Regions from separate parts of the Actinoplanes sp. NPDC026619 genome, predicted to be linked through region 1. Evidence: riboswitches for the same ligand, from Rfam matches in the RefSeq annotation. Region 1 holds a riboswitch; the other holds the start of a gene.
The links. A riboswitch is a leader RNA that binds a small molecule or an ion and turns the genes downstream of it on or off. The one in region 1 is predicted to bind cobalamin.

Region 1 (8,788 bases):
GACCCGAGCACCCGCCGCTTCTGGCGCCACCTGACCATCGCCTGCGCGCTGTTCACCGCCGGGATCGTGGCGAACGCGGCCGACGCCACCGCCGGTGCGGCGCCGTCGCAGCGGGTCGGGCCGGTCGCCCTGGTCTTCTATCTGGGCGTCCTGGTGCTGGTCATGTGGTCGCTGCTGCGCCTGCCCTCGTGGCATCGCAGCCGTAGCGACTGGATCCGGTTCGGCATCGACGCCTGCGTCGTGCTCATCACCGTGGCGGCGTTCGTCTGGCGGTTCTCGCTGCGCGACCACCACACGTGGGAGCGGCAGACCGGCTCGGCCGGCGGGATGCTGGCCATCGCGCTGCTCACCACGCTGTCCATGGTCACCTTCATGAAGGTGGCGTTCGCCGGCGCCGGCCGGCTGGACCGGCGGTCCACCTACGTCCTCGCGGTCGGCGCCGCCGTCTCCGCGACCGTCGGCAGCATGTCGCCGTTCCTGATCGACAAGCCGTACCTGTCCAGCAGCCTGGTAGCGGTGCCGATCGCCGCGGTCGCCATCCATCTCGCCGCGGTCCGTCAGTGGCGGGCCGGCGACACACCGGCCCGCAACCGGCGTCGCGGCAGGCGGATCAGTGTCGTGCCCTACTTCGCGGTCGCGGTCACCGACGGCATGCTGCTGACGACCAGCACCCGCAGCCCGGGCGAGACCCGGTTCATGCAGGCGATCGTGGTGGCGCTGACGTTCCTGGCGATCGGCCGGCAGATCATCGCGCTGCGCGACAACAACCGGCTGATGGCCACCGTCGAGAGCCACCGGGAGGAGCTGACCCGGCAGGCCACCCACGACAGCCTCACCGGGGTGGCCAACCGCGCCCTCCTCGAGCAGCGCACCCGTGAACTGCTCGACGAGGGTGGCGACTTCCACGTGCTGCTGCTCGACCTGGACGACTTCAAGGTCGTCAACGACCGGCTCGGCCACCAGGTCGGCGACCGGCTGATCGTCGAGACCAGCCGCCGGCTGACCGACCTGGTCGGCGACCTCGGCACGGTGGGGCGGCTCGGCGGCGACGAATTCGCGGTGGTCCTGGCCGCGGTCGGCGACGATCTTCTCGACCAGCTGGTCACCGAGCTGGGGCGGCCGGCCGATCTGGCCGGCAACATCCTCGCCACCGCGGTGAGCATCGGCGTCACCCGCAGCCGCGCCGGCGACGACCCGGATGAGCTGCTGCGCCGCGCCGACGTGGCGATGTACAGCGCCAAGGCGGCCGGCGGGGACCGGTGGCAGTGGTTCGACCCGGCGATGGACCGGGCCGCGGACGAGTCGGCCCGGTTGTCCGGCGAACTGCGCCAGGCGCTGGAGCGCGGCGAGATCTTCGCGCTGTTCCAGCCGATCACCGACCTGTCCACCGGGCGGCCGGTCGGCGCCGAGGTCCTGATGCGGTGGCAGCACCCGGAGCGCGGCCTGGTGCCGCCGGACGTGTTCATCCCGCTCGCCGAACGGAACGGCGCCATCCTCGGGCTGGGGCGCTGGGTGCTCGAGTTCGCGTGCCGGCAGGCGGCGGACTGGCAGCGGCGGCTCGGTGACGCCGCGCCGGAGAAGATCAGCGTCAACGTGTCGGCGCGGCAGCTGGCCGAGCCCGGCTTCGTGGCGACGGTCCGGGAGATCCTCGCCGAGACCGGGGCCGACCCGGCCCGCCTGCTGATCGAGGTCACCGAGACGGCCGTGCTGAACACCGGTAGCGCCGCCGAGCAGCTGACCGCGCTGCGCGAGCTGGGGTTGCGGGTGGCCCTCGACGACTTCGGGACCGGGCACTCCTCGCTGAGCCTGCTCCTCGATCTGCCGGTGGACGTCCTCAAGGTGGACAAGTCGTTCGTCAGCGGCGCGGCGGCCGACCACGCCGGGGCGATCGTGGTGCGCAACCTGATCGGCTTCACCGACGACTTCGGCATCGAGGCGGTCGCCGAGGGCGTCGAGACCGAGGCGCAGGCCGCCCGCCTGCGCGCGGCCGGTTACCACTTCGCCCAGGGTTACCTGTTCGGGCGGCCGATGCCGGCGGGCGAGTTCGAGAAGCTCTACAGCCCGGCGAAAGTAGCCTGACCCGCCGCCAACGCGATGGTGGCGCAACGGCCGTGACCGGCCGCCCAGGTCGCCTCGACGGCCACGGGACCGGTCAATGCCGTACCTCTGAATGGTTTGCCGTTGATGCAACCTGCCTCGGTCTCCCGGTGTCTGGGAGGGTGACCGACGGGGGAGGGGCATTGGCGGACCGCGAGTTCGATGAGTTCGTGCGTAGCCGGTCGGCTGCGCTGTTGCGGGTTGCCTACCTGCTCACCGGGGATCGGCATGCGGCCGAGGATCTCCTGCAGGAAGTTCTCGAGCAGATGTACGTGCGGTGGCGGCGCATTCGCGGCGGACCGGATGCCTATGCGCGGCGGATCCTGGTCAATCGGTCGATCAACCGGTGGCGACGGCGCGGCCGGCGGCCGGAGGCGGCGCTCGGCGACATCGAGGTCGGGCTCCCGGATCACAGCGACGGGGTGGTCGTTCGCGATGCGGTGATCGGCGCGCTGCGCGGGTTGCCTCCCCGGCAGCGGGCCGTCGTGGTGCTGCGATATCTCGAGGATCTGCCGGTCGACGAGGTGGCCGCGGCGCTCGACTGCAGCGCAGGCACCGTCAAGAGCAATGCGGCGCGGGGGCTCGACAAGCTCCGGGCGGTTCTCGGGCCGATTCTGGTCAAGGAGGGGGACTAGCGATGACCGACTCCGACATCCGGGAAGTTCTGGTGCGGGCCACCTCCGATCTGGCGCCGCCGGCGGATCTGCTCGCTCGGGTCCGCAACGGGGGGCGGCGGCGGGTCGTCCGGCGGCGGGCCGTGCTCGCGGCCGGAGTGGCCGGGTTGGCGGCCGTGCCGTTCGCGGTGTGGCGCGGGACGAGCGCGGTCGAGCCGGAACCGCCGGCGGCCGGGGACCTCGGGCAGGACCAGGCGTTCCTGGGGCGGGCACGCGATGCCTGGGACGGGGTCGCGGGGATGTTCGGGACCGAGGGCAGAGCCCGGGTCCGGTGGGCCGGCAACACGCCGGCCGGTCCGGCGGCATTGCTCAGCCAACCCGTCCGGTTCGACGGCGGGGAGCGGCAGGACCTGCTCGGCTGGGTCGAGACGGCCGGTGGGGAGCTGCGCGCGGTGGGGTCCGGGCAACTGGTGGCGCGGGGGGCGGTCGAACCGTCGGCGCTGCTGCTCGGACGGTTACGGGACGTGCTCGTGGTCGCGGACCTCGGGCAGCCGGTGGAGCTGTCCGAGGATTTCAGCTTCGACGCGGTGGGGCAGCTGCTGCGGACCTGGCAGCCGGTCGTCTCGGACGGGGGTGTGTCGGTCCGGCGGGTCTTTCCGCAGCTCGGACGGGTGGGGATCGCGATGCGCTACGGCACGAAGCGGGTGGAGATCGCCAATCTCGGCGAGATGCAGCCGGCCACGACCTCGCAGGTGCCGCAACGGATCGACCGGGTCCTGGCCGGCGCCACCGCTCTCGGCGGCTGGGACGTGACCGCCCTGGCGAAGTACGCCGACACCTACGGCTACCAGCTCAACCCGGACCTGACCTCGTGGCACGTCCGCGGCACGCTACCGGACGGGCGGGCCCTGGTCGTGCAGACCGTGCCCGGCGACGACGGCGCCCGGGTCTTCTTCTTCGTCGGCAGCGGCACCCCGCGCTACGCGGGCTTCGTCCGGCCGCCGGGCCTGCTGCTGCACGTGCGGCTGGCGTTTCCGCAGGGAGTCGTGGTCGGCTACCTCAACGCCACGTTCCGCTATCGCGCGGCCGGCGGACCCTGGCTCCCGGTGACCGGAGACGTGGTGCTGCTGCCCGCCGTGGCCGACGAGGTGGAGGTGACGCCGCGCGGCGGTCAACCGTTTGTGACGGTCGTCTGACGGATACGTTGAAGGCATGACGGACGTCGTGATCGGCATCGACACCGGGACCACCGCCACCAAGGGCATCGCTGCCACCATCGACGGCACGCTGCGTGCCCACACCTCCGTCCACTACCCCCTGCTGGTGCCGGGCCCGGGCCGCGCCGAGCTCGACCCCGGGCAACTGCGCGACGCCGCCGTGAAGGCCCTCACCGACGTGGCCGCGGCCTGCCGGGAGAACGGCGACCGGGTCGTCGCGGTCAGCCTCAGCGCGTTCCTGCACGCGCTGGTGCCGCTCGACAAGAGCGGCAATCCGCTCGGGCCGCTGGTCACCTGGGCCGACGCCCGCTCCGGTGACCAGTGCGACCGGATCCTCGCGGCCGGGCGGTCCCGTTCACTGCAGGCCCGCACCGGCACGCCGGTGCACCCGATGTCGCCGCTGACCAAGCTGGCCTGGTGGCGCGACAACGACCCGGCCACGCTGCGGGACACCCCGCGGTGGGGCGGGGTCAAGGAGCTGATCCTGGCCGCCCTCACCGACGAGCCGTTCCTGCTCGACCTGTCGCTGGCGTCCGGCACCGGTCTCTACGACATCCACGCCCGGGGCTGGGATGCCGAGGCGCTCCAGATCGCCGGCGTCAGTGCCGGGCAGCTCGCCGAGGTCGTGCCCACCACGACCGTCCTGCGGCTCAAGGCCGGGCTCGCCGGGCTCCCGGACGGCACCCCGCTGATCATCGGGGCGGCCGACGGGCCGCTCGCCAACCTCGGTGTCGGCGCCACCCCGGCCGGAGTGGCGGCCATCTCGCTCGGCACCTCCGGCGCCCTGCGCACGGTCGTCGACCGGCCCACCTCCGACGAGAACGGCCGGCTGTTCTGCTACGCGCTCACCGAGGACCGGTGGGTCATCGGCGGGGCGGTCAACAACGCCGGATCCGTCGTGCGGTGGGCCGGGCAGAGCTTCGCGGCCGGATTCGAACGGCCCGGCGCCGAAGGGGAGGACGCCGACGAGCGCGACGCCGCCCTGCTGATGGAGGCGCAGAGCGCGCCGCCCGGCAGCGACGGACTGCTGTGCCTGCCCTACCTGCTCGGCGAGCGGGCGCCGTGGTGGCGGTCGGGGCTGCGGGGCGCCTACCTCGGGCTGCGCCGCGAGCACGGGCGGGCCCACCTCGTGCGCTCCGCGGTCGAAGGGGTCTGCCAGCAGCTGGCGCTGGTCAAGGACTCGTTCGACTTCCCGGTCACGCAGGTCCGGGCCACCGGCGGCGCGGTGGCGTCCGAGCTGTGGATCGGGGTGCTCGCCGCCACCCTCGATCTGCCGGTCGCGGTCGCCGACACTCCGGAGGGCACCGCCCTCGGCGCCTGCCTGCTCGGCTGGCATGCCGTCGGCCAACTGCCCGACCTCGACCATGCGGCCGCGCTCATCCCGATCGGCGAACCGACCGTGCCCGATCCGGCGAACGCCGCCCTCTATGCCCGGCTGCGGCCCCTCATCGAGAAGTCCGCGCTCGCCATGCTCGACACCGTCAAAGAGCTCGATCGGCTCGCCCCGCCGCCGACGCCTGCGATTCCCGTCACCGACGGCCGCGTTGACGCCGCACACAGCGGTGAGAAAGCATGACGGTCGAGCGGTAGCGGAGGAACCCGGTGGAAATCCGGGACGGTCCCGCCATTGTGACCGGGTAGCGATCCCTATCCGGGAGTCAGAGACTCCGTCCGCTCGTGTCACCGGCGCGTGGGCGTGGACACCCGCGCAGAAGGGATCTTTGTGACGCCGTACCCGTTCTCCGCCGTGGTCGGGCTCGCCGATCTTCGGCTCGCCCTGCTGCTCAACTCCGTCTCGCCGCACGTCGGCGGGGTTCTCGTCCGAGGCGAAAAAGGCACTGCCAAGAGCACTGTCGTACGCGCTCTCGCGTCCCTGCTCCCGCCGGTCGACGTGGTTCGCGGTTGCCGCTTCGCCTGCGACCCGGGCGCGCCCGACCCGCTCTGCCCGGACGGGCCACACGCGCCCGACTCGCCGGCGCACTCCCGCCCGGCCGCCCTCGTCGAGCTCCCGGTCGGCGCCACCGAGGACCGGGTGGTGGGCACGCTGGACATTCAGCGGGCGCTGGCCGACGGGGTCAAGGCGTACGAGCCGGGACTGCTCGCGGCGGCACACCGCGGGATTCTGTACGTCGACGAGGTCAACCTGCTCCCCGATCACCTCGTCGACCTGCTGCTCGACGCGGCCGCGATGGGGCGGGCGCACGTCGAGCGGGACGGGGTGTCGGTCAAACACGCCGCCCGGTTCCTGCTCGTCGGCACGATGAACCCGGAGGAGGGCGAGCCCCGGCCGCAGCTGCTCGACCGGTTCGGGCTGGTCGTCACGGTCAGCGCGCCCCGGGACGCGGGGGACCGCGCCGAGGTCGTGCGCCGCCGGCTGGCCTACGAGGCCGATCCGGACGCGTTCGCGGCTCGCTTCGCCGGCGACGAGCTGGCGCTGGCGGCCCGGATCGTGGCCGCCCGTCAGCACCTTCCGCGGGTGGTGCTGCCGGATGGCGAGCTCGATCGGATCGCCCGGGTGTGCCTCGCCTACGGCGTCGACGGGATGCGGGCCGACATCGTGGTGGCCCGGTGCTCGGTGGCGCTCGCGGCCTGGCACGGGCGGGATGTCGTCACCGCTGATGACGTGCGGGACGCGGCTCGGCTGGCGCTGCCGCACCGGCGGCGCAAGGATCCGCTCGATCCGCCGGGGACCGATGAGGAACGCCTGGAAGATGCGCTGTCGCAGGCCGAGCCGCCGCCGTCGCCGCCTTCCGAGGATGACGACCCGGAGCCGGATGGTGGGGGATCGCCTCCGCCGCCCTCGTCCGGGCCGGATGGAGGACCGCCTCCGCCCCCCTCGTCCGGGCCGGATGGTGGCGCGCCCGGTCAGCCTCCCTCCGACGCCGGCCTTGATACCCCGGACGCAGGGGACAAATCGGGTGCCGGGATGGCGCCGGCCGCTGCGGCCGGGAACGCCTATCGCACCCGTACGCTCAAGATCGCTGCTCGTGGCACCGGCGGGCATGCCGGTCGCCGGTCGCCGTCGATCGCCCGCCGCGGCCGGGTGATCGGCTCCCGGGTTCCGGTCGGCAAGCTCGGCGGGGCGCCGCATCTGCCCGCCACCCTGCGGGCCGCGCTGCACCGCGGCGACCGGTTCGCGCAGGCCGGTGGGCGGCTTGTTCAGCCCCGTGATCTGCGGGAGGCCGTCCACGTCGGACGTGAGGCCAACCTCGTCCTGTTCGTGGTGGACGCCTCCGGGTCGATGGCCGCGCGCCGCCGGATGACCGTGGTCAAGACCGCGGTGCTGTCGCTGCTGCGCGACGCCTACCAGCGGCGGGACCGGGTCGGGATGATCACGTTCCGCGGGCACGACGCCGAGCAGGTGCTGCCGCCGACCTCCAGCCACGAGGTCGGGGTGATGCGGCTCGCCGCCCTGAAGACCGGCGGCCGCACGCCGCTCGCGGCCGGGCTCCGCACCGCCGCCGCCACCATCGCCACCGAGCGCCGCCGCGATCCGCGCCGGCGGCCGCTGCTGATCATCGTCACCGACGGCCGCGCCACCAGCGGGCCGGACCCGGTGCTGATGGCGCCCGCCCTGGCCGGCGTCGCGACGGTGGTCGTCGACTGCGAGTCCGGTCCGGTGCGCCTCGGCCTGGCCCGGCGGCTGGCCACCGCGCTCGACGCCGACCTGATGCCCCTCGACCAACTCGAAGCCGGCGCCGCCACGGCCCCGGGGAGGGCTGCCTGATGCCGCAGGGGAAGGTCGACGTCGTACCGAACGATGGGCTCACCACCCGGCAGCGTCGCCGGCAGGCCGTGCTTGCCGTGCACACCGGGCATGGCAAGGGGAAGTCGACGGCCGCGTTCGGGATGGCGCTGCGGGCATGGAGCGCCGGGTGGCCGGTCGGGGTGTTCCAGTTCGTCAAGTCGGAGAAGTGGCGGGTCGGCGAGGAGTCGGCGCTCAAGGCGCTCGGCCAGATGCCCGGCGGAGCGCCGGTGACCTGGCACAAGATGGGCGAGGGCTGGTCGTGGATCCAGCGGGCCGGCACCGAGCGCGACCACGCCGCCGAGGCCGTCGAGGGCTGGGCGCAGATCAAGCGGGACATCGCCGCGGAGACCTACCGGTTCTATGTGCTCGACGAGTTCACCTACCCGATGAAGTGGGGCTGGGTCGACGTGGACGACGTGGTGGCCACCCTCACCGACCGGCCCGGCACGCAGCATGTGGTGATCACCGGGCGGGACGCGGCGCCGGCCCTGCTGGACGCGGCCGACCTGGTGACCGAGATGACGAAGGTGAAGCATCCGATGGACGCCGGCCGCAAGGGACAGCAGGGCATCGAGTGGTGATGATCCCCCGGGTCGTGATCGGCGCGCCCGCGTCGGGTCACGGCAAGACGACCGTGGCCACCGGGCTGCTGGCGGCCTACGCCCGGCGCGGGATGACGGTCGCGCCGTTCAAGGTCGGTCCCGACTACATCGACCCCGGCTACCACGCCCTCGCCGCCGGTCGCCCCGGCCGCAACCTCGATCCGGTGCTGGCCGGCGAGCACCGGATCGCGCCGCTGTTCGCGCACGGTTCGGCCGGCGCGGAGCTGGCCGTCGTCGAGGGCGTGATGGGCCTCTACGACGGCCGCACCGGCGCCGGCGACACCGGTTCGACCGCCCAGGTCGCCGAGCTGCTGAGCGCGCCGGTGATCCTGGTCGTCGACGCGGCTGCCCAGGGCCGGTCGATCGCCGCGCTGGTGCACGGTTTCCGCAGCTTCGGCAGCGTGCGGCTGGCCGGGGTGATCCTCAACCGGGTCGGCTCGGACCGGCACGAGTCGCTGCTGCGCGAGGCGTGCGAGGAGGTCGGCACGCCGGTGCTGGGCGCGCTGCGCC
Region 2 (8,788 bases), on a different contig from region 1:
CGGGCGACCGCCGATCCGCGGCTGGCTCATCGTCTACCTCATCGTGTTGGCCGGTCTGGCAGCGCACGGGCTGGAGCTGACCATTGCATCGCTCATCATCAGCGCCGATCCGTCACTGGCCGGGCTGGAGTCATTCGTACCTTTACCGGCGCTGCTCTTCTACGTAATCACCAATACGCTACTGATCCTGTACGCCGTTCTCCTGTTCGTGCTCATTCTCCGGAGAAGGCGATCCGCTATCGCGCACAGCGTCGTTTACAGTGCTCTGTCGGTGGCCTTGCTGATCGGATGGCACGCCTTTCACATGAAGTCAGCGCTGGGTGTCGCCATCGATACGATTCCGAGCATTTTTATAGTTCTTTACGTTCTCATCTCCAAGCGAGTCAGCCAAACTCTTCGACGATAGTCTTAGGGGTAGCTGGTTTCCGGCTGGCGGGTGGCGTTGTGCATGGTCCAGAGCAGTTCGGCCAAGCGGCTGGGGGCGACCGAGGGGATTTCGGGGACGGGGGCGCCGGCTGCCTTGGCCGCCTGCATCTGGGTGTGGAACGGCGTGTTCTCGATCGCCGCGCCGATGTAGAGCGCGCCGACGTAAACCCCGTCGCCGGCGACCGCGGCGTGCAAGGCCTGGAGGAAGTTGCGCTGCGCGGCCAGGACGAGGCCGCCACCGATGCTCGGGTTGCCCTGCAGGGCGCTCGCACCCTGGGCGCTGAGGATCGCGCCGTCACCGCGGGCGATCATGGCGGGCAGGAATTCGCGCACCAGGTCCATCAAGGCGTACACCCCGAGGGGCATGAGGTCCTGCACGCGCTGGGGTGTCAGATCGAGCACCGGAACGAACCCGTTGGCCGCGGCGCCGTAGTAGAGAGCGTCGGGTTCGCCGACCGCGGTGCGGATGCGGGCGGCCAGTTCCGGGAGGGCGCCGGTGTCGGCCAGGTCGGCGACGATCGCGTGCGCTTCTGCCCCGTCGCTGGTCAGTTGCTTGGCGAGTTGGTCGAGCGGCTCCGGGCGACGGCCCACGAGGGCGACGGCCCAGCCCTCGTGTGCGTAACGGCGGGCGACGGCTTGACCCAGGCCCGGACCGGCCCCGAGCACGGCGATGGATCTGGACACGGTGATGGCTCCTCGAGTACGGCAGACGAATAAACTTACCGTAGGGTCAACTTAACTCTGCCGTCAAGTTGCTATCGTGAAGGCCGTGCACCTGCGAGCTGATGCCGCCCGAAACGTCACCCAGATCCGCTCCGCCGCCATCGCGGCATTCCGAGGACGCGGACTGAGCACGCCGCTGGAGGAGATCGCCGCGGCGGCCGGGGTCAGCAAGGCCACCATCTACAACCGATTCGGCGGCCGGGAAGGACTCATCGATGCCGTGATCGGCGAGCTGGTCGCGGCCGAGATGCACGCGATCATGGACAGGGCGCAGCGAGTCGACGACCCGTGGGAGGCCATCGCCGCCTACGTCAGCGACCGGCGCGATCTGCAGTACCGCGAACCCGCCTTCACCGACGCGCTGCTGATGCTCTACCCGAACTCCGCGCAACTGGTCGCACTCGCCGACGCGGCTACCGACATGACCGAGAGGCTCCTCCGGCGCGGCCACGAGGCCGGGGTCCTCCGCCCGGATTTCACTGTCGGCGACCTCTACTACGCCGACGTCGCCAACGGACTAGCCCTTCGCGCCGTACCGACGCACTCGCGCGTGGACTACGACCGCCGCACCCGCTTCTTCATCGACAGTCTTCGCGGGCGCTGAGCTCAGCTGACGGTGAACAGGACGTCGGGGCCTATTTCGGTTCGGGTCAGGCCGGGCATGGACTGGACGCCGAGCGCGGGCTCGTACGGTGTTCCGGTTGCCTTGTCGCGGACCACGATGACGCTGCGGATGCCGTACTGGCGCAGGGTGGCCAGGCTTGCCTGGCTCGGGAAGCTCTGCATCACGTCGCGCACTGCCTGGCGTTCCGGCGGGTTGTAGCTGGCTACGCCGTTGACCATGGTCGGGAAGCCGTCGGTCGACCACAGCATGATGTTGCTGTCGATGCCGTCGTCGGTGGGCAGCACGATCAGTGGCGCCGGCGCCTGGGCCAGCGCGGCCGGTTCGGGCGGGAGCTTCACGTGGGCCAGGTCGGGCATGCCCTCGGCCAGCACCAACAGCAGCAGTGGGACCGTGACCACGCGGGCGGCGATCGACGACCACTCCGGCAGGGTGGCTCGGCAGGCCGCCTGGGCCAGCGCGGTGACGAAGCCGGCCGCCAGGATCGCCAGCAGGATGGTCGGCCAGAGGATCAGCCGGCCGGGGGTGCGGCTGCCGTCGAAGCCGGGCACGTAGAGGTAGATCAAGCGGTAGAGCGGGCCGTTGGTGCCGAGCGCGCACAGGATCCCGGCCAGCGTGCCGACGAACAGGAACAGGCGCTGCCGCAGTGACCAGACCGACAGGAACAGGCCGCCGAAGGCAAGGAAGTAGAGCACGAAGCCGCAGAGCATCACCTTCTCGTTGTCGGCGTTGCCCAGCGCGGCCCGGGCGTCGTTGTGCAGCCAGCCGAGGGGCAGCGAGAACAGCGGGGCGACGATCAGGCTGCGCGGGGTCGGGGAGAACGCGGCGACGTAGTCCCAGGAGCGGGACACGTTCGGGAACAGCTCGCGGACCTGCTGGTAGGCGTACGCGAAATAGCCGGTGACCGCGGCGAAGAACAGGCCGCCGGCCAGGTCGCCGAGGACCAGTGTGCGGCCGAGGGCCGGGCGGCCGGTGATCAGCCAGGCGATCGTGGCGGTCAGGCAGGCGGCGGCGAGCATGTAGACGAAGCCGAGCCCGATGCCGAAACCGAGGCTGACCTGCCAAGCCGCGACCAGCCAGCCGGCGACCGCCCAGCCCGGCCGGACTCGGTCGCGCAGGTAGCCGCGGGTCAGCGACCACCCGTGGCCACGGGCGAGCATCGCGAACGCGAGGGTGATGCCGCCGGTGGACAGGATGTTCAGGTGGCCGACGTGGCCGTACCGCCAGGGCGCGTAGGCGAGGGCGGCGCCGGCCACCGCGCCGGCCACCCGGTTGGCGCCGAGCTGGCGCACGAGGGCGTAACCGCCGAGGAAGGCCAGCGCGAAGGCCAGCACGAACAGGATGTTGTAGCGCAGGACGGCGGCGTCGACGCCGTGCCCGATCAGCCCGGCGGGGACGTACCCGAAGAGGCTGTCGTTGAGCGCCAGGCCGTACGTGTTGGGGTAGAACGCGTTGGTGTCCCAGAAGCCGCGCAGGTTGTGCAGCAGCGCGTGCCCGTCCCAGGCGACCAGCCAGGCCTGCGCGGTCGTGTCGCCGCCGTCGCCGACGATGGTGTGCACCGGGTCGCCGATGGTCGCCGGTTTGACACCCCCGTAGACCAGATCCTTGGCGTACGGCGGGATCAGCCAGATCATGGCGATCGCGAGCAGCACCGACCCGACGGCGGCGGCGGTCAGCTCCCGGCCCTTGACCGAGGGTTTCTTGGCGACATCGGACAACGCGTTCCCCCGCACGTTGAGATCCCGGCAAAACGAGTGACGCTAACACGTCACTCGCATCTTTATAGAAGCACCTCGATGTCAGGCCGGCGAGCGACACGCCGTACACATCATGTGGTGTTGCTCTTTCCTTCCCTTGCCCATATATAGTGATCGCCGCAGCTGGTTCGGCCACCGTCCACGGTAGTCGAGGCAACAGGGAACCCGGTGTGAATTCGGGACTGCCCCGCAGCGGTAAGTGGGAACGAAAGCCGTCATCAGCACTGGGCCCCGGCCTGGGAAGCGACGGCCGGTAGGCAAGAACGAGCGCCCACGAGTCCGAAGACCTGCCAGCGCGCCGCACGCCGACCGGTGTGCGGCGGTCGAAGGCCGCGTGGGACGGCCGACGCCATCAGCCGGGCTGAGCCTGCCCGGCGGCGTCCTCCTGCGCGTCCGGCGTGACGAGGGGACGGGAATGACGACGACGCAGGAAACCACCGTGCCGGAACAGCGGCGGCACGTGATGCAGGTGCGCAAGCGCAACGGCGATCTGGAATCGGTCGACGTCAACAAGATCGTGAAGGCGGTCGAGCGCTGGGTCGGCGATCTCGACGAGGTCGACCCGCTGCGGGTGGCGACCAAGACGATCAGCGGGCTCTACGACGGAGCGACCACGGCTGAGCTGGACAAACTGTCCATTCAGACGTCGGCGGAGCTGATCGGCGAGGAGCCGCAGTACTCCAAGCTGGCGGCGCGACTGCTGGCCGCGTACGTCGAGAAAGAAGTTCGTCTTCAGGAGATCGCGTCGTTCAGCCAGTCGATCCGCTACGGCCATGAGAACGGGCTCATCGGCGATGCGACGGCCGCTTTCGTCCGGCGTAACGCGCGCAAGCTCGACGACGCCGTCGACGAGGACCAGAACCTGCGGTTCGAGTACTTCGGGCTGCGCACCGTCGCCGACCGTTACCTGCTGCGGCACCCGGTCAGCCGGCTGGTCGTGGAGACGCCGCAGTACTGGCTGCTGCGGGTCGCGTGCGGCCTGTCGGAGACGCCGGCCGAGGCGATCGGCTTCTACCGCCTGATGTCGTCGCTGGCCTATCTGCCCAGCTCACCCACCCTGTTCAACGCCGGCACCCGGCACACCCAGATGTCCTCCTGCTTCCTGGTCGACTCCCCCAGGGACGAGCTCGACTCGATCTACGAGCGCTACCACCAGGTCGCCAAACTTTCGAAATTCTCCGGCGGGATCGGCATTTCGTGGTCGCGGATCCGCGGCCGGGGCGCGCTGATCCGCGGCACGAACGGCAAGTCCAACGGCATCGTCCCGTTCCTGAAGACCCTCGACGCGGGCGTGGCGGCGGTCAATCAGGGCGGCCGGCGCAAGGGCGCGGCCTGCGTCTACCTGGAGCCGTGGCACCCGGACGTCGAGGAGTTCCTGGAGCTGCGCGACAACACCGGCGAGGATTCCCGGCGTACTCATAATCTGAATCTGGCGAACTGGATCCCGGACGAGTTCATGCGCCGGGTCGAGGCCGACGGCGACTGGTCGCTGATCGACCCGTCCGACGCCCCGGAGCTGCCCGATCTCTACGGCGAGGCGTTCGACGAGGCTTATCGCCAAGCGGAAAAGAAGGCGGTCAAAACCGTCAAGGCCCGGGAGTTGTACGGGCGGATGATGCGCACCCTGGCCCAGACCGGCAACGGCTGGATGACGTTCAAGGATCCGTCGAACCGGCTGTCCAACCAGACCGGCGAGCCCGGCAACACCATTCACCTGTCGAACCTGTGCACCGAGATCCTCGAGGTCAACAGCGACGACGAGACCGCCGTGTGCAACCTCGGCTCGATCAACCTCGGTGCGCACCTGACCGAGGGCGGCGTCGACTGGGACAAGCTGCGCGCGACGGTCCGCACCGCGGTGGTCTTCCTGGACCGGGTGATCGACATCAACTACTACCCGTCGACGCAGGCGGCCACCTCGAACCCGCGGTGGCGGCCGGTCGGGCTCGGGCTGATGGGCCTGCAGGACGCGTTCTTCGCACTGGGGCTGCCGTTCGACTCCGCGGCGGCGAAGGAGCTTTCCACCCGCGTACAGGAAGAAATTTTCCTTACCGCCCTGGAATCCAGCGTGGAGCTGGCGTCGCGGTTCGGGCCGCATCCGGCCTACTCGGAGACCCGCGCGGCCCGGGGTGACCTGCACCACGACCTCTGGGGCGCCACCGCGGAGCAGACCGGGCGCTGGGCGGCTCTCAAAGCTCGCATCGCCGAGCATGGCCTGCGCAACTCGTTGATGATCGCCATTGCCCCGACCGCCACCATCGCTTCCATCGCCGGTTGCTACGAGTGCATCGAGCCGCAGGTGTCCAACCTGTTCAAGCGCGAGACGATGTCCGGCGAGTTCCTTCAGATCAACAACTATCTGGTACGCGAACTGAAGGCTCGCGGCCTCTGGACCGCGGCGATCCGTGAGCAGATCAAGCGGGCCGAGGGTTCCGTGCAGGGCATCGCCGGCCTGCCCGCCGACGTGCGCGAGATCTTCCGCACCGCGTGGGAGCTGCCGCAGAAGGCGCTGATCGACCTGGCCGCCGCCCGAGCGCCGTACATCGACCAGTCGCAGTCGCTGAACCTGTTCATGAGCGCGCCGACCATCGGCAAGGTCTCCTCGATGTACCTGTACGCCTGGAAGGCCGGCCTGAAGACCACGTATTACCTGCGCTCGCGGCCTGCGACGCGCATTCAGCAGGCCACGGTGGCGGTCACGCCTGTCTCGGTGGCGACCCTCCCGGTGGTCTCCGACGAGGAAGCCCTGGCCTGTTCCCTGGAAAACCCCGAGAGCTGCGAGGCCTGCCAGTGACCACTCTTCCCGCCCGCACGCAGATGCTGCTCGACCCCGGCATGGACCTGACGCTGCGGCCGATGCGCTACCCGCACTTCTTCGACCGCTTCAAGGACGCGATCAAGAACACCTGGACCGTCGAGGAGGTCGACCTGCACGGTGACCTCGCCGACCTGGCCAAGCTGTCGGCCGCCGAGCAGCACCTGGTCTCCCGGCTGGTCGCGTTCTTCGCCACCGGCGACACGATCGTCGCCAACAACCTGGTGCTCAACCTCTATCAGCACGTCAACTCGCCGGAGGGCCGGCTCTATCTCTCCCGGCAGCTGTTCGAGGAGGCCGTGCACGTCCAGTTCTACCTGAACCTGCTCGACACCTACGTGCCGGATCTCGACGAGCGCACCGCGGCCTTCGCGGCGGTGGAGAACATCCCGTCGATCGCCCGCAAGGCCGAGTTCTGCTTCAAGTGGATCGACTCGATCTACTCACTCCGGGAACTGCGCAGCCGCGACGACCGCCGGGCGTTCCTGCTCAACGTGATCTGCTTCGCCGCGTGCATCGAGGGCCTGTTCTTCTACGGCGCCTTCGCGTACGTCTACTTCCTGCGCTCCCGCGGCGTGCTCCAGGGCCTGGCGTCCGGCACCAACTGGGTGTTCCGCGACGAGAGCATGCACATGGCGTTCGCGTTCGACGTGGTCGACACGGTCCGCGCCGAGGAGCCGGACCTGTTCGACGACACCATGATCCAGCAGGTGAAGGACATGCTGGCCGAGGCGGTCGAGTGCGAGGTCCAGTTCGCCGCCGACCTGCTCGAACAGGGCGTCTCCGGGATGAGCCTGGGCGACATGCGGGAATACCTGCAGCACGTGGCCGACCGGCGGCTGGCCCAGCTCGGCATCGACCCGCTCTACGAAAGCAAGAACCCGTTCGCGTTCATGGAGCTGCAGGACGTCCAGGAGCTGTCGAACTTCTTCGAGCGCCGCGTCTCGGCGTACCAGATGGGAGTCTCCGGAAGCGTCAGCTTCGACGACGACTTCTGACCCCCTGACCGGGCGGGCTTACCGCCTGAGCACGGCCTGCCACTGCTGACGCCGGACGTCGTCCGGCGTCAGCACGCAGTCGCCACACGTGCCGCCGCCGGGTATCCGGTAATACAGACAACAGTTACGGCGTACGAGGAACCAGCGCGCTCGTTCCATATCCGGCCGCACCAGCTCCGCGGTCCCGCGCAACGGCGCCAGGTCCAGCACCCGCTCGACGACCGCCGCGGCCCGCTCGGCGGCCTGCCGGGGAGCATTGCCGGCGATCATTCCGGCCGCGCCGCCCAGCGCCGAGGCCACGTTCCCCCACAGCACCTGCGGGGACAGCGCGAACCGCGCTCGGTAGACCTCGAGGATCGGCTCGACCAATCCGCGGACAGCCGTCCGGTTGAGTGCCTCCGCTGCGTCCTGACCAGCGCTCTCGACAGCGGTCAGGCCTTGGAACGCGATCGGGACCGGGCCGCCGGCGACCGGCCGCCACCACATCCGCGCCGGGTCCGGGGCCGGGAGAGCACCGGCGACGGCGTCGGCGGCCAGCAGCGGTGAGAGCAGCCGCGACGCCAGACCGAGGAACGTGATCGAGGCGACCTCGCGCTCGCCGATGTCGTCGCGGCCCCGCCCGGACATCCGGATCAGGGTCTGCCGGCCGGTCTCGACCCGCTCCGCGATCACGTCGGCGTCCAGCAGATCGGCGAACGGCCGCCACCCGGGCTTGCCGTCGAACGGCTGCCACGCGAAGTAAGGCCCGAGCCGGGCAGCGGCGGCCAGCCCCGGTTCCGCGTCGATCGGCACAATCTCACCCTACGCGGGCAGCGCGCCCTGACCGAGCCGGTGCTGTTGGCGGCCGCGCGGTCCGGCGTCCGGCTCGTGGACTCGGCGAGCCTGGCCTGGTGGGCCGGGATGCAACGACGCTGATCGCCCCGGCACCACGGCCCGGCCTATCGGAGAAGGACCAGCTTGCCGCGGTTGTGGCTGGTGGCGCTGCGTTCCTGGGCCCGGCCCGCCTCGGTGTCCACCGCCCTGGTCGAGCGGCTGCGCCGAGTTCGCCGAGCGGTGGGACCGGCACGAGGTGGCGGTCCGCCCGCAGAACCGGCTGCGCCTGCAGCACCCGACGGTCGGCCTGCTGGAGTTCGACTCGGAGACGCTCTCGACCTCCAGCGAGGACCAGCGGCTGGTCCTGCTCACCGCGCCGCCCGGCACCCCGACCGCTAGTTACCTCGAGGTGCTGCGCGTGGTCGGGCAGAAGACCTTCACCTGAGGGCCAGCAGCCGCTTCTCGGCCAGCCCGAGCACGGTGTCGCTGAGCTTCCCGAGCGCGGCGAGCAGCACGATCGCCAGCAGCATCACGTCGGTGCGGCCGGTGTTCTGGCTGTCGATCAGCAGGAAGCCGAGACCCATCGACGAGGCGATCAGCTCCGCGGCCACCAGGAACAGCCAGCCCTGGGCCA

Region 2: it holds a riboswitch for cobalamin, as region 1 does, so the genes downstream of both, AB0E90_RS34065 (ribonucleoside-diphosphate reductase subunit alpha) here and AB0E90_RS43520 (magnesium chelatase subunit D family protein) in region 1, are expected to answer to the same signal.

What each region holds. Positions count from the first base shown of each region.
Region 1 is NZ_JBEZYA010000032.1:99,313-108,100, reverse strand. Features, by position in the region: gene AB0E90_RS43540 (EAL domain-containing protein) at 1-2,079, shown strand, start outside; gene AB0E90_RS43535 (SigE family RNA polymerase sigma factor) at 2,241-2,732, shown strand; gene AB0E90_RS43530 (hypothetical protein) at 2,735-3,907, shown strand; gene AB0E90_RS43525 (gluconokinase) at 3,924-5,504, shown strand; cobalamin riboswitch at 5,488-5,615, shown strand; gene AB0E90_RS43520 (magnesium chelatase subunit D family protein) at 5,652-7,655, shown strand; gene cobO (cob(I)yrinic acid a,c-diamide adenosyltransferase) at 7,655-8,257, shown strand; gene AB0E90_RS43510 (cobyrinate a,c-diamide synthase) at 8,257-8,788, shown strand, end outside.
Region 2 is NZ_JBEZYA010000019.1:33,152-41,939, reverse strand. Features, by position in the region: gene AB0E90_RS34085 (DUF2569 family protein) at 1-406, shown strand, start outside; gene AB0E90_RS34080 (SDR family NAD(P)-dependent oxidoreductase) at 409-1,110, opposite strand; gene AB0E90_RS34075 (TetR family transcriptional regulator) at 1,196-1,753, shown strand; gene AB0E90_RS34070 (hypothetical protein) at 1,756-3,504, opposite strand; cobalamin riboswitch at 3,636-3,838, shown strand; gene AB0E90_RS34065 (ribonucleoside-diphosphate reductase subunit alpha) at 3,944-6,322, shown strand; gene AB0E90_RS34060 (ribonucleotide-diphosphate reductase subunit beta) at 6,346-7,341, shown strand; gene AB0E90_RS34055 ((2Fe-2S)-binding protein) at 7,360-8,133, opposite strand; gene AB0E90_RS34050 (hypothetical protein) at 8,411-8,599, shown strand; gene AB0E90_RS34045 (ABC transporter permease) at 8,592-8,788, opposite strand, start outside.